DNA from 4 places in the Vibrio toranzoniae genome. Region 3 is predicted to be linked to each of the others. Evidence: predicted binding sites of a transcription regulator. Region 3 holds the regulator's gene; each other region holds the start of a gene.
The links. Region 3 encodes PurR, which represses purine synthesis genes. Its sites were predicted from a motif close to TNANGNAAACGTTTNCNTNA; they were not measured.
Positions count from the first base shown of each region.

Region 1 (3,211 bases), 420 kb from region 3:
GAGCCAAGATTGCGCCAGGAACCAAACCACCACGGCTGACCGCCCAGATACCTTTCCACTGCTCTGCTGGCATTTGCTTTTCAGCTAGTTGACGGCAGTAAGTCTGCATGTTGTCCCAAGTGATAACGAATTTGTTGCTCATAGTATAAAACCTAATAATTTTGTCATGTTATTAGAGGCTATGCTAAATATAGCCTCTTCAGCGGTTAAGCAGAAATCTAGACGATTAAGCGAAAATGTATTTAAGAATAAAGATAGCCGACATTACCCACACAGCAGGTGAAACGTCGCGACCTTTACCACTTAGCAGCTTAATGACAGCGTAAGCGATGAAACCAAGTGAAATACCCTCAGCGATAGAGTACGTCAGCGGCATTAGCAGACATGTTACCACGACAGGTGCAGCTTCCGTAAGATCACGCCAATCAATGCCCACGAGGCCAGACATCATCAAAATAGCTACATAGAACAATGCGCCTGATGTTGCGTAAGCCGGAATCATACCTGCAAGTGGCGAGAAGAAAAGAGCCAGTAGGAATAAGATACCAACTACAACCGCAGTTAGACCTGTACGACCGCCTTCAGCTACGCCTGCAACACTTTCAACATAAGAAGTCGTGTTTGATGTACCTAGCAATGCACCAATAGACGTTGCTGTTGAGTCAGCAAGCAGTGCTTTGTTTAAACGAGGAAGTTTACCGTCTTCCTTGATTAAGTTTGCTTTCGTTGCAACCCCCACCAAAGTACCCGCAGTATCGAACAAATCGACGAACAAGAATGCGAATACGACTGAAATCATACCTATTTCAAATACCGCAGAGAAATCAAGCTGCATGAACGTTGGTGCTAGGCTTGGTGGTGTAGACATGATGCCACCGTATTGAACATCACCAATGACAATACCAAGAGCCGTGATAGCTAGAATAGCGATCATTACTGCGCCTTTCACACCACGATGAACAAGAGCAATCGTAAGGAAAAAGCCAAGTGCGCCTAGGGTTGGGGCAATCGCGGTAATATCACCAAGTGAAACCTTGGTTGCTGGGTTAGAAACAACGATGCCAGCATTGCTAAGAGCAATAAACGCAAGGAAAAGACCAATACCCGCAGAGATACCTACACGCAGAGACATAGGGATAGAGTTGATAATCCATTCACGGATCTTAAAGATACTTAAGAAAATGAAGATTACGCCCGATACGAAAACCGCTGCCAAAGCAACTTGCCACGTATAACCCATACCCATTACAACAGCGTAAGTAAAGAATGCATTCAGCCCCATACCTGGTGCTTGAGCAATTGGGTAGTTAGCAACAAAGCCCATGATAAAACAGCCAATAGCAGCCGCTAAACAGGTTGCTACAAATACAGCGCCATGGTCCATCCCTGCGTCAGCTAGAATCATTGGGTTTACAAAAATAATGTAAGCCATTGTTAGGAAGGTTGTTAGACCTGCGATGATTTCAGTGCGCACATTGGTGCCATTTTCACTGAGTTTGAATAGCTTTTCGAACATTATCGAATCCTATAAGAGTAAACGGTTGCGTAATCGATTGGCCGTGGATTATAAAGTTATCAAATAACAAATTCCAGATAGAATTAAGGCTCTAATCGATATTTATCAGAATACTTTATGAAACAAAGCGATTAAAAAGGAAGATGACTAGGGAAAATAATCATAATAAACAGTTAATTAATACTATTATTCATGATGGAAGTTCTTGGTTACTTTTTCGACCATCAATTATTTTGATAGAGAATCTAGCCATTAAACTCTGAATTCAAACCCACAAGAGTTATGTATTTTTCAACAAGATCAGTAATCAGGCGCAAATTGATATTTCGGCATTTAAAAAACAACCATGCAGAACAGCAGGGGAAAATGACAAGCTAAAGCGGTTTGGAAAAGTAGCAGGCAAAAAAAACGCCACTCAAAACTGAGTGGCGGTAGAATCTGTCAACCAAAAGGGTTGTAAAAGAATTCCAATATATAGGGGTGAACAAAACTGTTCGAGTTACATGCTTACGGTATTAGTAACCAAAGCTTGTAGGGTATGCAAAGTTGCTAGTGTAAACAGAGCTGTTAAGCCAGAACATTGCAGATGGTAAACCTTTCATAACTATCACCTTAATAAATCAATAAAAAACGAATTTGATTTCTCGGTTCCTTGGAGGCGATAAAACGGACTCATCCTTTGAGCATTTACTCTTCACCTTAGAAGTTGGTTATTAATATACCCTAAAGAAAAAATATTACAACTTTTTATTGCGCCACGTCACACTTTTAACTAAATAAGATCACCACTCAAACTCATAAATGTAATTAAATTACAAAAAAGACTCAGACAAACGTTTATTTGGGTTATTTATAAGCATCAAAGTGCTTAGTTATGATCGGATGGACAAAGTCGCTTTCAAAATTTGAGGTGTTTGAGGTTTAGAAGCGCTACTCGTCAAAACACTCAAGTGGTATGCTGTTACCATCAAAACAGACCCATATTTTAGATTTTTGTTCTAGGTTTTTACCCATAAGAATCCTAAATATATGGTTACCAAATAAAAAAGGAGTCATCCGTGTCTGAATTCCATTCTGAGATCAGTAAATTATCCCCTGCCCCTATTTGGCAGTTCTTCGATAAGATTTGCTCAATCCCACATCCTTCTAAGCATGAGGAAGAGCTAGCTCAATACATTATTGCTTGGGCAACAGAGCAAGGTTTAAATGTGCGTCGCGACCCAACGGGTAACGTCTTCATTACTAAACCTGCAACGCCAGGCATGGAAAACAAAAAAGGTGTGGTGCTGCAAGCGCACATCGATATGGTTCCACAAAAGAACGAAGACACGGTTCACGACTTCGCTAAAGATCCTATCCAGCCATACATTGATGGTGAGTGGGTTACAGCAAAAGGCACAACACTTGGCGCTGATAACGGCATGGGCATGGCTTCTTGCCTAGCGGTTCTTTCTTCAAACGAAATCAAGCACGGCCCTATCGAAGTTCTACTCACTGTAGATGAAGAAGCAGGAATGACAGGTGCTTTCGGTCTTGAAGCGGGTTGGTTAGAAGGCGATATCCTTCTTAATACCGATTCAGAGCAAGAAGGTGAAGTATACATGGGTTGTGCTGGCGGTATCGACGGTACAATGACTTTCGACATCACTCGAGATGCTATTCCTGCAGATTTCGTAACGCGCAAGCTAACACTTA
Region 1 covers NZ_AP025514.1:691,896-695,106, reverse strand. Annotated here, with positions in the region: gene gpt (xanthine phosphoribosyltransferase) at 1-142, opposite strand, end outside; gene OCU50_RS03055 (NCS2 family permease) at 227-1,516, opposite strand; gene vcdP (small protein VcdP) at 2,032-2,118, opposite strand; gene OCU50_RS03050 (aminoacyl-histidine dipeptidase) at 2,575-3,211, shown strand, end outside.
Region 1: OCU50_RS03055 (NCS2 family permease) is a predicted target of PurR. The motif match lies at 1,530-1,549, and genes of this name have one in related genera.

Region 2 (3,211 bases), 320 kb from region 3:
GATCGCAACGATTGACTTAATGAAAGAGAAAGGTTGTAAGCACTTTAAGATTCTTGTACTTGTAGCGGCTCCTGAAGGTATTGCCGCTCTAGAAAAAGCGCACCCAGACGTAGAGCTTTACACGGCTGCAATTGATGAGAAGCTCAACGACAAGGGTTACATCGTTCCAGGTCTTGGCGATGCTGGTGATAAGATCTTCGGTACTAAGTAATTCGGTTTCAGCTTAAGTCACTCTAAACCGTTTCTTAACTCGCTGAATTAGCCGTATTAATAAAAAGGGAGAGCATTCGGTGCTCTCCCTTTTTGATCTCGTTGGCTTGCGATTCTTTTGAATCTAGCTTTACCGATTGCTTAATCGATTTGAGCTTTGTCTACCACAGTGTTGTCGCCTAGCTCTTCAGGAAGGACTAGGTTCAGTAGAATTGCCACGATGCCACACAAGCTTACGCCTTGTAGGCTGAAGTCACCGATACCAAAGGCCATGCCGCCAATACCAAAGACTAAAGTAATACCCACAATCACAAGGTTACGTGATTTATGCAGGTCTACATTGTTCTTGATGAGAGTATTGAGCCCAACTGTTGCGATTGAACCAAACAGCAGAATCATGATGCCGCCCATCACTGGAACTGGAATCGTTTGAAGTAGTGCGCCTAGCTTACCAACCAAGGCTAAAACAATGGCCGTAACGGCAGCCCAAGTCATGATCACTGGGTTAAATGCTTTCGTTAGCATTACCGCACCTGTTACTTCACTGTACGTTGTATTTGGTGGCGCGCCCAGCATAGAAGCCGCAATCGTAGCGACACCGTCGCCAGTGATGGTGCGGTGTAAACCTGGTTTTTTAAGGTAGTCTTTGCCAGTTACGTTAGAGATAGCAAGCATGTCGCCAACGTGTTCAACGGCCGGTGCAATGGCGACAAATACCATAAAGAAGATAGCGTTGATGTTGAACTCAGGTGTTGTGAAGTTTGGTAGTGCTAACCAAGATGCTTGAGCCACGGGGGTGAAGTCTACTGCACCATATATCAGGCTGGTGATATAACCCGCAACAATACCGCCGAAGATAGGCAGCAGTTTAAGGAAGCCTTTTGAAAACACACTGATGACAATCGTCACTAACAATGAAATAGATGAAATCCACAATGCAGCATCTGCATCGATAAGCTGAACTGCACCGTCGCCTGTTTTACCTAGCGCCATGTTTACTGCAACAGGCGCAAGACCTAAACCGATAACCATGATGACAGGGCCAACCACGACGGGTGGAAGCAGTTTATGAATGAAGGCAACGCCTCGTACTTTTATCAATGCGCCCATTAATACATACACAACTCCTGCCGCCATAAGGCCACCCATGGTTGCTCCTACACCCCAAGTCTGAATTCCGAACATGATAGGTGCGATGAAGGCGAAAGAAGACGCTAAGAAGATTGGCACTGAACGGCGTGTAATAAGTTGGAATATAAGGGTACCGATACCCGCGCCAAAGAGTGCAACGTTAGGATCAAGCCCTGTCAGTAGCGGCACTAATACAAGTGCACCAAAAGCTACAAACAGCATTTGCGCACCTTGCAAAGCATTTTTCATGTTAAATCCTTAAAAATGGTCGTTATATGAAAGTCGAAAAATAAAATTCGCAGGATTCTATCACTTGGCAAACGATTGCTACACTAGATAGATCAAATTTATTTATCTTAGTGATGTTTGTTGCTATCAAAATAAGAAGAAATTCAGTTTACAAGTAAACGATTTATCATGGTTAGGTGATATTTTATGGTTATTAAACACAGTGGGGGTTATCGACCTTGCCCCTCAATCCATAGTTGCTTATCATCAAGGCACAAGATTTGAATATTAGGATCAGTATGCGCTACATAGCATTGTTGTTCATGGCATTATTAGCCTCTCCGAGCTATGCCTTAACTCAAGTAGATATCTTTAGTGTTGAGGTTGCGATTGACGCTAGAGGTAAACAGTCAGAGCAAGTGGCAAGAAATACTGGCATGGAGCAGGTATTGATACGTGCGACTGGCCAAACCGATGTCGCTTCGAATGAGACTATTCAAAAGGCGATGCGTAAGAGTGCGCAGTACATGTCTCAAATGAGTTTTGGTGAAAGTAATGGTCAATCAACATTACGCATGCGTTTTAATGCTGCTCAAATCCGCTCATTATTAACTCAAGCGCAATTGCCATATTGGCCTGATACTCGTTCAGACATCCTAGTTTGGTTGATAGAAGAAGATAACTACGACAAGAATATAGTATGGGAGCATACTAATTCGCAGTTAGCCGCGGGCTTACAAATAAACGCCAAAGAACGTGGATTACCCCTGACGCTACCTGTTGGCGATTTTGACGATATCACGGGCATTGAGATCTCTGATCTATGGGGAAATTTTGTTACGCCGATCAGTAAAGCGAGTCAACGTTACTCTGTTGATGCTGTACTTGTTGTGAAGGCTCAATCTTCTGGATTACGTTGGACTTTATATGATCAAAAGCCAAGCCAGTTGTCGAGTGCACCAGCTTCACCTGTGACTGGTTCGATATCGGGTAACAGTGCTACGGGTTCTAAGAAGCTGGTTGATCAAATTAGTAATTACTATGCAGGTAAAAGTGCCGTTACCGTAGCAAGTGAATCTTCAGAGTCTATCCTAACGCAGTTTATTAGCCTGAATAACGCCCAGGATTTTTTCCAATTGGAGAATGCGCTTAAGCGTCTAAACTCAGTAGCAAGCCTAGATATTCTGAAAATTCAAAGCAATGAAGTCACTTTCCAAATACACTTACTATCAACTCAACAAGAGTTTGAGCAAGAAGTGGAAAGCATTCGACAGGTTGCAAAAGTTGAAGAGTCTTACATTGAACCTGAAGTTAGCCCTGAATTTGAAACGCAAGACAACGCTATGTCTGTAGGTGATGATTCAGCAAGCGCTGTTGATACTGAAGGCGAGGGAAGTGAGATTGACTCAAGCGTTCAAGTGATTAAAGGCAGCGAGCTTTCTACGGATGCTGAGCTAACAAGCACGACTGATGCGACGCTAGACGAATCTGGTGAAGAAGCACTCATCATCACGGCTCCAGTGCACGCTAAGCCAAGCTTGGTCTACGAATGGGTTCGTTCGTAATTGTCTACTGACATCACTGATTAAATCGAAACATTAAAAAAGCCCTGCAAGAGCGATCCTGCAGGGCTTTTTGTTTA
Region 2 covers NZ_AP025514.1:793,996-797,206, forward strand. Annotated here, with positions in the region: gene upp (uracil phosphoribosyltransferase) at 1-211, shown strand, start outside; gene OCU50_RS03540 (uracil-xanthine permease family protein) at 352-1,590, opposite strand; gene OCU50_RS03545 (DUF2066 domain-containing protein) at 1,869-3,134, shown strand.
Region 2: OCU50_RS03540 (uracil-xanthine permease family protein) is a predicted target of PurR. The motif match lies at 1,654-1,673, and genes of this name have one in related genera.

Region 3 (3,211 bases):
TGACTGGCTTAGGCGAAAATAAAACACTAGAACCTGCGATTAATAACTTAGTTGACGCACTAAACCGTCTGCAAACACGTGAAGACGCGCAACTGGAACTGTCTGCTGACTTTTGTGATCTTTTCTTAAAAACAGATAAACATGGCGCTCTTCCGTACGCTTCTATGTACATCGGCGAAACTGGACTATTGAACGATAAACCAGCAAAAGAGATGGAAGAGATCATGGCTAAACACAACTTAGTGGTTAACCAAGACCTGAAAGAGCCAGCGGACCACATTGCTATCGAACTCGATTTCCTTGGTAACTTGATCATTCGCTCTAACGAAACTGAGCTTGAAGAAGAGCTAGAAAAATCATTTTCTGTTCAACAACAGTTTATCGAGCAACAACTCCTTACTTGGGTACCCAAGTTCAACGTGAAATGTCATGACGTTGACGAATTCGGTTTCTACGCTTCAGTCTCATCTCTGTTACTCGCCTTCTGTAATTTAGACGCTCAATATCTAGCTGGTGACTAAACTTATTGCATGACTAGGTAAATAAATTCAATAGAATGTGACAATTCACCCGGATTTCAGGGTGAATTTTATTGCGAGTAACTTCTAGTCAGTCTAAAATTGTGACCGCAAACGATAAAATATGAAACATTCACGAAATGCTATGCTTATTTAAGTTCAGAGCATTTCGGTGTTAAGACAAGCCGCTCAATAGCGGTTTTTTGTTTTTTAGCACGTTAGTACCCAAAGAGCCCTACAAATTACAGCTCTTAGTTAGGTAGCTTAACGGCTACTTTATTCCGTACTTTGGGAAAGTAGCTTCTAATAGGATAAAACCATGGCCACGATAAAAGATGTCGCTCGCTTAGCCGGCGTATCGACAACCACCGTTTCTCACGTAATCAACAAAACACGTTTTGTTGCAGAAGCGACTCAAGAAAAAGTAAACAAAGCTGTAGACGAACTGAACTATGCACCAAGTGCTGTTGCTCGTAGCTTGAAGTGTAATACAACGCGCACTATCGGCATGCTTGTTACTCAATCAACCAACCTATTCTTCTCTGAAGTTATCGATGGTGTTGAGAGCTACTGCTACCGTCAAGGTTACACTTTGATCCTGTGTAACACAGGTGGTATCTATGAGAAGCAACGTGACTACATTCGAATGCTGGCAGAGAAACGTGTAGATGGCATCTTAGTTATGTGTTCAGACCTAACTGAAGAACTAAGAGTGATGTTAGACCGTCACGCTGACATCCCTAAAGTTATTATGGACTGGGGCCCAGAGAGCTCTCAAGCTGATAAGATCATTGATAACTCTGAAGAAGGTGGCTACCTAGCAACCAAGTACCTGATTGAACGCGGTCACTCTAAAATTGCCTGTTTAAGTGGCCACTTAGACAAAGCAGCCTGTGTTGAACGCATTGCCGGTTACAAGCGCGCACTCAACGAAGCTAAGATTTCTACCGATAACAACATGATCATCGAAGGCAACTTCGAGTGCGATACGGCAGTTCTTGCTGCAGAGCAAATCGTTGAGATGGAAGATCGCCCGACTGCTGTATTCTGCTTTAATGACACGATGGCACTAGGTCTAATGAGTCGCCTGCAACAGAAAGGTATTCGTATTCCTGAAGATATTTCGATCATTGGTTACGACAACATCGAGCTGGCTGAATACTTCTCCCCACCTTTAACAACGGTGCACCAGCCGAAACGTCGTGTTGGTAAAAATGCTTTCGAAATTTTATTAGAACGTATAAAAGACAAAGATCATGAAAAACGTGTCTTCGAAATGCACCCTGAAATCGTAGAGCGATGTACAGTTAAAACGTTAAATTAATTGATAAAATGAGTTTAATTTCATCAAGCGCACCTTTAGGTGCGCTTTTTTTATCAGCAACCAAAGTGAACCTAGATGCACAACACAAAGATCATTAATTGAAGCAATATCACATTTTGAAATAACAAGTGTGAGCCTCATTCAACAAAAACTTTATTCTATTCAATCAGTCACGCACAGGGCAAACCTCTTGAAAAAGTGGGACGCAAAGCTTCCGGCCTAAACCACTCGTTGGTATGGTAGCGGGGTTACCGATGGCAAAATGCAGTAACTACTAATCATTTAGTAATTTACGGCCTATTGACAATTTTATTGCAACATTTTGCTAATCTCTCGGACCTGCTTATTTGGTGGCGTAGTTCAAATACACCGAGATAAATAACATGGATAAACCGATACTAAAGGACTCAATGAAGTTATTTGAGCCCCTAGGAAAAATAAAATCACGCTCAATGTTTGGTGGATTCGGTCTTTTTGCTGATGACACAATGTTTGCTCTGGTTGTTAATGACCAACTGCACATACGAGCAGACAAATGCACAACAAAGCAATTCGAACAACAAGGGTTTCAACCATACGTCTACAAAAAGCGTGGCTTCCCTGTCGTTACTAAATATTTCGCTTTACCTGAAGGCTTATGGCAAGACCAAGAGCAAATTTTGCAGCTTGCAACCACGTCTCTGGGTTTTGCTAAAGAAGAAAAAGCTGAACAGTCTTCTGCTAAGCCGACCCGACTCAAAGATCTTCCGAATCTTCGACTCGCGACTGAACGTATGTTGAAAAAAGCAGGTATTGATTCCGTAGAACGTTTATATGAATCTGGCTCTGTAAACGCGTTTAACGCTATTAAAGAATCACATACATCCTCTGTCAGTATTGAACTACTTTGGGCGTTAGAAGGAGCAATTAATGGTACACATTGGTCCGTAATTCCACAGCAACGTCGTGAAGAACTTATAAATCGTGTTAACTAACGCTGTTAGCTTAAACCTATCGATACAACTAAGCCGCATTTCTTGCGGCTTTTTTTATATCTGCTGAAAGTTAATCTATGCTTTGCCTGTCTATCTATACTATCGGTATGCATTGAAAATTTAGAGGAAGTATCAATGAGTAAGAAAATGATATTGGGTATTGTGTTGGTCGTAACAATTGTCTTGTTAGGCATCAATTTCGGCCAGTACTTAACGCTTGAAAATGCTAAGACCCAACAAGCTGTTTTAAATGACTACATTGACAGCAACTTTATTTCAGCTGCCGCTATCTATTTTATTGCGTATGTAATGATTACTGCTTTCTCAATTCCTGGTGCCGCTGTTGTCACCCTGCTCGGAGCTGCTCTATTTGGTTTCTGGAATAGCTTGCTGCT
Region 3 covers NZ_AP025514.1:1,111,952-1,115,162, reverse strand. Annotated here, with positions in the region: gene torD (molecular chaperone TorD) at 1-521, shown strand, start outside; gene purR (HTH-type transcriptional repressor PurR) at 838-1,842, shown strand; cyclic di-GMP riboswitch class I at 2,013-2,098, shown strand; gene OCU50_RS04955 (TfoX/Sxy family DNA transformation protein) at 2,226-2,816, shown strand; gene OCU50_RS04950 (TVP38/TMEM64 family protein) at 2,952-3,211, shown strand, end outside.

Region 4 (3,211 bases), on a different replicon from region 3:
CAGAACTTTAAGCAATAATTGCATATTACTGCGGTTTTAGTGCAACTTTTTGCTTCGAGGCTGTTAATTAAGCCATATAAGTAATAGTAAGTCATCGTTAAATGAAGGCCCGCTGATGACAGTAATACTCGGAGGAACATGAGCAGGACCTTTGTTCGTGTTTTTACTCTATTTACTAAGGCTCTGTAATCGCTAATTTAAACCAATGATGCTCCCTTCGTCATCAATGTCTAACGACATAAATGCAGGTCTATCTGGTAAGCCGGGCATTGTCATTACATTGCCGCATAAAGCGTAAATGTAACCAGCGCCTGCACACAGTTTGAGTTCTCTAACGGGTACATCAAATTGAGTTGGCGCGCCTTTTATGTGCGCTTCAGTAGAGATAGACAAGGGGGTTTTTGCCAAACAAACGGATAGACCGCTATAACCATGTTTGTTGAACTCTGCGAGCTGTTGCTTAGCAAGTGGTGATAGTGTGATACTTGATGCGCCATAGCCGGCTTCCGCTACAGACATCAGTTTTTCTTCCAAGCTTTGCTCAGGATAATACAGAGGCTTAAAGTCTCGCTCATCTTGGCAAGCGTTAACGATGGCATGCGCCAACTGAGTCGTACCTTCGCCACCTTGATCAAACGCTTCACTTATTTCAACGCCAACGCTTGGATCGAATTTTATGATCATCTGTTTTAGTGCGTCTAATTCTCTGTCTGAATCTTGTGGGAATCGATTAATCGCGACTACTGTAGGCACTTGATATTGCTTGACGTTGTTGATGTGCCATTTGAGGTTCTCAAAACCTGCAATGAGTGCGTCTTGGTTTTCATTAAAGATCGAGTCTGGTAGGGCTGTACCTAGCTCCAAATCGTATAAGCCGGAGTTAGCTTTTAATCCACGTAAAGTTGCTACAATTACTGCGCAATCGGGCTTCTTGTTTGAGGCTTTTACTTTTATATTGCACGCTTTTTCAAAACCCATGTCTGAGCCAAATCCACCTTCTGTTACAACAAAGTCACTGAGCTTTAAGGCTATCTTGTCGGCAATAATTGAAGAGTTACCATGGGCGATGTTCGCAAATGGTCCCGCATGAATTAAGGTAGGGACACCTTCAAGGGTTTGCATTAGTGTCGGCTCAATAGAATCCTTCATTGTTACTGTCATAGCCCCTGCAACGTTGAAGTCATCTGCCGTTAATGGCATACCTTGATGGTTATAGGCGAGTACGATACGACCGATACGTTTTCGTAAGTCTTGAAGGTCATTAGCAAGAGCGAGAATGGCCATTAGCTCTGAAGCGGCTGATATATCAAATCCATCTTCGCGTTCGTAGCCATTGATGGTTTTGCCAGGTTCGTTTTTACCGACAGTGATCATGCGCAGTGCACGGTCATTATGGTCGAGTACACGTCGCCATACTATTCTGTTTGGGTCGATATCCAGCGCTTTTAAGCCAGATCGCGCTTCAAATACTTCTAAACCTTCGCGTTGTTCATGGTACAAACGTGCGTCAATTGCGGCAGAGGCGAGATTATGAGCTGCAGTAACCGCGTGAATGTCACCTGTTAGGTGAAGGTTTAACTGCTCCATAGGGGCAACTTGAGAGTACCCACCGCCAGCTGCGCCGCCTTTTACGCCAAATACCGGCCCCATTGAAGGTTGACGAATGCAAGCCATTGCTGAGTGATTAATCTTAACGAGGCCTTGCGCTAGCCCAACTGTGGTAACGGTTTTGCCTTCACCGAGAGGAGTGGGAGTGATAGCGGTCACGATAACTAGTTTGCCATCTGGTTGATCTGCTAGACGCTCCAACAATGTTAAAGACACTTTAGACTTATATAAGCCCAATGGCTGGTGTTCGTTATGTTGTAGGCCTGCTTGTTCAGCAATATCACGGATGTTTTTAAGAGGAGTTGTGAGACAAATATCAATATCAGACAGCATGTTTGATCCTTATATCAGAACCGAAAGGTAGTACGTAAACGGTTGCCTGGCGATAGTACTGTATAAATCGGCCAAGTAAAGGCAACCACACGAATTATGTGCTGGAAGATGGCAGATCTAAAGCGTTATTGCTCAGGATCAATTCTTAAACGAGCAAAATATTTGACGTGGTCGCCTTTCACCACGTTTATATTTATGTTGAATACAAAAAGAGCTGCCTATAGCAACTCTTTTTGAGAAATGGATGATCTGGATTTGGTTCATCAAACCAACTAACTGACTATGGCCAGATTAACGATCCCAGTATGTTTCTTCTAAGCTATCTTCGCGCTCAGGTAATGCACGAGAAAGACGAGGAGAGTGCTGAGTTAACACTTCGTAGCTGACGCGGTTTGCGTACTTACAAATTTGAGACAGTGACGAGTACGTAAGACAAGTGTACTCGTGTTTCTCTGAATTCGGTACGTTCACATGGTGGTAGCTATTAGCAGCCATGTCGTGTAACAGAGCAGAAAGCGCGCCATCACCAGCGCCATTTGTGTTCTTGATCTCAAGGGGACCACCAAGGTAAGGACCGATGTGAGAGTACACTTTTACTGGTTTTTTACAGTCTTGCTTACGCATCGAACGGCTGAATTCATATTTGTTGAATTCTGCTATATTTCCTGGCAGTAATGGAAACGTTGTTTCGCGCTTCGCTAACTCGTCTGTATAGCCAGCCATGTATAAGCCGATAGGGCCAGCTGTACATAGAACTAAGTCAACCCACTCAAGTGCTTTGTTGGCAGCCAGCAGTGGATCTTTCTCACCAGTTAACGCTTCACCTTCATCTTCATTCATCGCGACGATCGTTACGTTTTCTTTGAGGTATTCTTGCCACCATTCAGCGTTGCCTTCGATCACGTATTTAGTACCAAGCGTTAGTACAACAGGCACATTATGCGCTTTCGCGTATTCGATCGCTTTTTGTACGGCTTTTGGCATTGGATCGTCAGGGTTACCACGCATCAGGTATGAAGAGACAACTAATGCAGAGGCTTTTTCGAAAATTTGTTCAGGAATACTTTCAGGAAGCAACTGGTTCATATGACCTTCGTTGATCGCAAACGTACGTTCGCCATCTTCGGTAATGAGCGTGTAACAACGACCAATTGGACCATCAACAGTTTGTAGGTGGTTTAAGTTCATACGAGAAGAAGTACGACAAAGGTAACGGTAACCAAATGAGCCAACTTCAATTTTCTTAGACATTACACCAAGCAGTACTGAT
Region 4 covers NZ_AP025515.1:224,058-227,268, reverse strand. Annotated here, with positions in the region: gene OCU50_RS15500 (formate--tetrahydrofolate ligase) at 193-1,941, opposite strand; gene OCU50_RS15495 (inosine/guanosine kinase) at 2,233-3,211, opposite strand, start outside.
Region 4: OCU50_RS15500 (formate--tetrahydrofolate ligase) is a predicted target of PurR. The motif match lies at 1,972-1,991, and genes of this name have one in related genera.